DNA from 2 places in the Aquisalimonas sp. 2447 genome. Region 2 is predicted to be linked to the other one. Evidence: predicted binding sites of a transcription regulator. Region 2 holds the regulator's gene; the other holds the start of a gene.

The links. Region 2 encodes sigma-54, which starts transcription at its own class of promoters, with help from an activator protein. Its sites were predicted from a motif close to TGGCANGNTNCNTGCTT; they were not measured.
Region 1: KU884_RS16125 (PEP-CTERM sorting domain-containing protein) is a predicted target of sigma-54. The motif match lies at 958-974, and genes of this name have one in related genera.

What each region holds. Positions count from the first base shown of each region.
Region 1 is NZ_CP050695.1:3,404,097-3,407,360, reverse strand. Features, by position in the region: partial or broken gene tnpB (IS66 family insertion sequence element accessory protein TnpB) at 1-116, opposite strand, end outside; gene KU884_RS19305 (transposase) at 197-595, opposite strand; gene KU884_RS16125 (PEP-CTERM sorting domain-containing protein) at 1,067-1,774, shown strand; gene KU884_RS16120 (hypothetical protein) at 1,786-1,953, opposite strand; gene KU884_RS16115 (glycosyltransferase family 2 protein) at 2,051-3,202, shown strand; gene KU884_RS16110 (glycosyltransferase) at 3,252-3,264, shown strand, end outside.
Region 2 is NZ_CP050695.1:3,091,187-3,094,450, forward strand. Features, by position in the region: gene lptA (lipopolysaccharide transport periplasmic protein LptA) at 1-41, shown strand, start outside; gene lptB (LPS export ABC transporter ATP-binding protein) at 38-763, shown strand; gene KU884_RS14635 (RNA polymerase factor sigma-54) at 929-2,512, shown strand; gene hpf (ribosome hibernation-promoting factor, HPF/YfiA family) at 2,565-2,903, shown strand; gene ptsN (PTS IIA-like nitrogen regulatory protein PtsN) at 2,976-3,264, shown strand, end outside.

The DNA of each region.
Region 1 (3,264 bases), 310 kb from region 2:
TACAGGCACAGCCCCTGGCCGTCCCACCACAGCACCTTGATGCGGTCCCCGCGCCGGCCGCGGAAGACAAAGATCTGCCCCGAGAACGGATCCTTGCTCAACCGGTGCGCGACCATCGCCGCGAGCCCGTCGAAGCCCTTGCGCATGTCCGTGAAACCGGCGACCAGGTAGATGCGCGTGCCGGTCGGTGGCGCCATCATCGGCTCAGCACCTCCAGGGCCACGCGCAGCGCCGCACCGTCGGCGTCGCCCCGCACGACCACCCGATGGCCGCCGCTCAAGGTGATCTCCAACTCCCCATCACCCGGCCTCGGGGACCGCTGCCGCTCGGCCGCCGCAGCGGCAGGCGCCTCGGCCACGTGGATGGGCACAAGTGCCGCCGCGCTCGTGCCCGTCGTCTCCTTCAGCAGACCCTCCCGGTAGAGCTTGCGCCACTTGAAGAGCTGGTTGGCGTGGACGTCGTGGCGGCGGGCGACCACCGACACTGAGCCGCCGTCGGCCAGCGTCTCCTCCACCACTCGCCTCTTGTAGCCGAGCGTGAAACGCCGGCGCCTGTCGCCGCCAGCGGCCCGAGTGTGTTCTTCGTTGGTGTCCACTTCGCCTCCAGGTGGACACCTATCCGGCGCCCACTTCACCCATGGAGACGCGATCATCGGCAATCACCGATACAACAGGAAGGCGGTGCTCACCGGACGCTTCCAAGTTTGTCGATTCACTTTACAGCACTGACGCTGGCTACCGGTGACCGGCGGTGCACGGCTTGCATTGCGGGCATAGTCTCCTGAGCAATGGGCGTTTCTTGTTACTTCTGGTTCGGTTGGTTGGGGCGTGCTGATCCGCAAAATTGCTAGCGCCCACACCATCAGCGCCCACGCCACTGTCAGACATCTTTACGCATGCATTGCCGCTCGTTCACGCTGTATTCGTAAAGGCATGATAAAAAAGGTTTTAATAGATCTGGCCCGAAGCTTGCTTCCCAGTATATGGAAGAAAAATACGTGATTTGAAACACTCCACCGCCAGTCATGGTGGTGGTCAATCGCCCCGAAGGGTGGAGGAAGTACGATATGAAAAAGACTTGGATACTTGGAATGTCAATTGTCAGTGGCCTGGCGTTGACTGCGCCAGCTCAGGCGACTCTGCTCTTCGATGGGTTTAGTGACCCCGAAGAAGATAGGCAGGAGGCGACTGCAAGTTTAGGTGAGACTGTTCAGTCTGATGAGATCGCGATCTCTGACACGGACCTGACGAACGCGCAACGTGGCTTGGAAATAAAAAACCTGGAAAACAGCGGCGGCGACGCGACGATTCGGGTTATGAACGGTTCTATGAACGGTTCGTTGAGTCACAGCCAAGATGCTCAGACGTTCGCGAGAAGCTGGACGACATGGACCTTCGACGAGATGGACTTCTCCACCCCGTTACGTCTGGTGTTCGCGATTAACCAGAGTGAAGACGCCACGCCTTTCACGTTCACCCTCTTTAACGATGGTGGAACCTCTACTGAGGTGGCGTCCGACGGCGGGATGATCGACGAGGTTGCAGACGTGGGTGGCGGGGATCCTGTCAGGCAGTCGTTCAATCTGTTCTCCGACCTGGATCTGCTTGAGGGCATCACAGGGGCACGCCTGGAAATCGACGGCACAAAGACCTCTGCGCTCGATGTATCCTTGGACTCTGTCAGCGCGGATGTTCCCGCGCCGGGTGCGCTTGGTCTTCTTGGCGTCGGCCTCCTCGGCTTGGGTCTTGCGACCCGTCTGCGTAAGCGTGCTTAACCGAGGCGCGATCACGAGAAGCTGAGTAAGACGGTAATACTCCTGAACGGCAGCCCTTGGCTGCCGTTTTTTTTGCTGGCACGCCGCCAGGCACGGTGCGCAGCGCCTTGACTGGTGATGTTCCGGCTCAGGTATTGCTGGGCCGGAACCGGCGGGCAATGGCGTTTGCCCGCATCCATGATTCAGCCGTAGTATCCTGATGTTTTTACGCGCGCGCGGTGGGCGCCCCCTGCGAGCATGCTGCGGCGCGGCCGCGTAAGTTCAAGGAAAAGAAGCGTGTTCGAGTTCGTCTTCTGGCTGGCCCTGCTGGTCCTCATCTACATCTATCTTGGCTACCCGGCCCTGGTCCGGTTGCTGGGCCAGTGGGGCCGACCCATCGCCTGGGCCGAGGACCACCACCCCACCGTGAGCATCCTCATCCCAGCCCACAACGAGGCGGATGTCATCGAGGCCACCCTGCGCAACAAGCTCGCGCAGGACTACCCGCGGGACCGGCTCGAGATCCTCGTCGTCTCCGATGAATCCATTGATGGCACTGACGAAATCGTCCAACGCATCGCCCAGGACAGCCCGGTGCCCATCCGCCTGCACCGCCAGTCCCCCCGCCAGGGCAAGACCGCAGGCATCAACACCCTGGCGGATATGGCCACAGGCGATGTCCTCGCCTTCGCCGACGCCAACTCCCTCTGGGCCAAGGACGCCCTGGCCAAGCTCGTCCGCAACTTCAGCGACCCGGACGTGGGCTACGTCACCGGCAAGATGGTCTACACCCACGAAGACGGCTCCCTGGTGGGCGACGGCTGCAGCGCCTACATGAAATACGAGAACTGGCTCCGCGAGCAGGAGACGCGTATGGGCTCCATCGTCGGCGTGGACGGCGGCATCGACGCCATGCGCCGCAGCCTCTACCAGCCCCTGCGCCCCGAACAACTCCCGGACTTCGTCCAGCCCCTGAAGGTGGTGGAGCAGGGGAGCCGCGTCATCTACGAGCCCGAGGCACTGTTAAAGGAACCGTCACTCCAGGACAACGACAGCGAGTTCGCCATGCGCGTGCGCGTCACGCTGCGCGCCCTGTGGGCGCTCAAGGACATGGCGCACCTCATGAACCCGGCCCGCTACGGCTTGTTCGCGTTCCAGCTTATCTCCCACAAGCTGCTGCGCTACCTGGCGTTCATCCCGCTCATCGTGGTCGCCGTCACCAACCTCATCCTCATCAACGATGGCGCCCTCTACGCCATGGCCGGCATCGCCCAGATCGCCTTCTACACCATGGCCCTGCAGGGCTACCGCGCCACTGACGTCAGCGACGCCCCGGCCTGGAAAACCGTGCCCTACTACTTCACTCTATTGAACGTTGCCTGCGCCCGTGCCGCCATGGCGTATTGGAAAGGGGAGCGGAAAGTGGTGTGGACACCGAGGAAGGGGTAATGACCACCAACGGCGCATCCGCAGGTACGGAACAGCAAGGGCAAACGCAGTGAAAGAGAAAC
Region 2 (3,264 bases):
TTTTCCCGGACGACGAGGACGAGGAAGGAGACGACCAGTGAGCCTGCTGCGGGCGGAGGAGCTGACCAAGGTCTACCGGCGCAAGACGGTGGTCCACGGCGCGACCATCGACGTGGCCAGCGGCGAGGTCGTCGGGTTGCTCGGACCCAACGGCGCCGGCAAGACCACCTGCTTCTACATGGTGGTGGGGTTGGTCCAGGCCGACGGTGGCCGCATCCTGCTCGACGACAACGACATCACCGACCTGCCCATGCATGTGCGCGCCAGACGCGGCGTGGGGTATCTACCCCAGGAAGCATCCATTTTCCGCAAGCTCACGGTGATGGACAACCTGTTGGCGATCCTGGAGACGCGCCCGGAACTGGACCGCAAGCAGCGTCGCGAGCGCGCCCAGGAACTGCTCGAGGAGTTCAGTGTTGCCCACCTGCACGACCAGACCGGCATCAGTCTCTCCGGGGGTGAGCGCCGCCGGGTGGAAATCGCCCGCGCCCTTGCAGCCAACCCGCGCTTCATCCTGCTGGATGAACCCTTCGCCGGTGTCGACCCCATCTCGGTGCTGGATATCCAGGCCATCATCCGCCACCTGGCGGAGCGGGACATCGGCGTCCTGATTACCGATCACAACGTGCGTGAAACCCTGGGCATCTGTCAGCGCGCCTATATCCTCGCGCAGGGAGAAGTCATTGCCAGGGGCAGTTCCGAAGAGGTCCTTGCCAACCGCAAGGTGCGCGAAGTGTACCTGGGGGAGGAGTTCCGGCTGTAGACGCGACCCGGGTCCCGCTGAGACAACATGCCGTCACGCAAGTATCGCGCCAATGTTCTAACGCGGGCCTGAGTCGGTTACGATGGGAGACATGGATAACACCAGCATTCACCGAATCCGGTCCGAGCAGCTGCCCACGACGGCGGCGGGAGACCCGCGTTGTCGATGAAACAGTCGCTACAACTCAAGCTCGGACAGCAGCTCACCATGACCCCCCAACTGCAGCAGGCCATCAAGCTGCTGCAGCTCTCCACGCTTGAGCTACGCACGGAAATCCAGCAGGCGCTGGACTCCAACCTGATGCTGGAACCCGCCGACGATCTCGACGAGTCCGACGATGCCGAACTCGACAGCAGCGGCAACGCGGACGGCGAAGACAGCCAGAACAACGCCGAAGACGGCGGCGAGCGCACGGAGGCTGCCGAGAACCGGGAGCATGCGGAGTCCACAGAGGCTGCCGCAAGCGAGGCTACCGGCGCGGAGATAACCACCGACAGCGGCGAACCGGAGCTGAGCACGGAAAACCAGCAGAGCGATATCCCCGAAGACCTGCCGCTGGACTCCGACTGGAACGACATCTACGACGGCAGCACCTCGTACAGTGCCGCCGGCAGCGACGATGAACAGCGGGAAACCTGGGAAAACCGTACCGCCGGTGACGGTGGTGGCCTCCACGAGCACCTGTTGTGGCAGGCCCAGCTCTCCCATTTCAGTGATCGCGACATGGCCATTGCCGAGGCCATCATCGACGGCGTCCGCGACGACGGTTATCTCGGCGTCAGCATCGAGGACATCTGCGCCTCGGTGTCTTCGGACGAGCCGGTGGAGGCCGATGAAGTCGAGGCGGTGCGCCACCTGATCCAGCGCTTCGACCCGGTCGGCGTGGCCTCTTTGGACCCCCGCGAGGCGCTACTGGTCCAGCTGGACCAGTTTCCCGACGACACGCCCTGGCTGAACGAAGCACGGCTGCTCGTGGACCGCCACCTGGATCTGCTCGGCAGCCGTCAGGTCAGCCAGCTGACCCGCAAACTGAAGATCAGCGAGGGCGAGCTGGGCGAGGTGCTGGCCCTGGTTCGCTCGCTTGACCCGCGCCCCGGCTCGCAGATCAGTAGCGCACCGGCTGAGTACGTCATCCCCGACGTCTATGTGCGCAAGGAGCGTGGTGCCTGGCGGGTCGAGCTCAACCCCGAAGCCGCCCCCAAGATCCGGGTGAACAGCTACTACGCCGGGCTGGTGAAGCGCGGCGACCAGGGCAGCGACAACTCCACCATGCGCCAGCACCTGCAGGAGGCCCGCTGGTTCATCAAGAGTCTACAGAGCCGCAACGAGACCCTGCTCAAGGTCGCCACCTGCATCGTCAACCACCAGCAGGAGTTCCTGGAGCACGGCGAAGAGTCCATGAAACCTCTGGTGCTGCGGGAGGTGGCCGAAGAGGTGGAAATGCACGAATCCACCATCTCGCGCATCACCACCCAGAAGTACATGTACACCCCGCGGGGCACCTTCGAGTTCAAGTATTTCTTCTCCAGCCATGTGCACACCGTCGACGGTGACGAGTGCTCGGCGACCGCCATCCGTGCGCGCATTCGCCGCCTGATCGGCGACGAGGATCCGCGCAAGCCGCTCAGCGACAGCAAACTTGCGGAGATTCTCAAAAACGAGGGAATCGATGTGGCGCGACGGACCGTAGCCAAGTATCGTGAATCCATGTCCATTGCCTCGTCCAACGACAGGAAACGCATCGCCTGAGCTCCGGGATGCACGATATCCCGGCCCGAGCGGGCGCCATCAAGGAGGCCTTATGCAGATAGACGTCACCGGGCACCACATCGATCTCACCGACGCCCTGCGGGATTACGTGCAAGCGAAGATGGACAAACTGGAACGCCATTTCGACAATGTCGTGGATGTCCACGTCATCCTGACCGTGGAGAAGCTCGTCCAGAAGGCCGAGGCCACCATGAAGCTCAGTGGCGCCAAGCTGTACGCTGACGCCAGCGCCCAGGACATGTACGCTGCCATTGACGGTCTGGTGGAGAAGCTCGACCGCCAGGTGAAGAAGCACAAGGAAAAGGTCACCGATCACCGCCGCAACGAAGGGGCTCAGGCCAAGGCGGCGGGTGAAGGCGACGAGGACTGACACCCTGCGCCGGTGGCCTTTCCGGCCACCGGCGATAACGGACGCCGCAGCCATGACCCTGCGTGGAACAGCATGATCAAGATTGCCGACCTGATCACTCCGGACCGTGTCGCCTGTGACGTCGACGTCACCAGCAAGAAGCGCGGGCTTGAAGTCCTCAGTGACCTCGTTGCCGCCTCCGACCCCGCGCTGTCCGCTCAGACCATTTTCGACAAGCTCATCAACCGCGAGAAACTCGGCAGCACCGGTCTCGGGCACGGTGTTGCCCTGCCCCATGCGCGCATGGACGGCAACGAAGCGGCGGCAGCGGCATTCATCCGCACCGGCGATGCCATCGACTTCGACGCCTTCGATGGTGAAC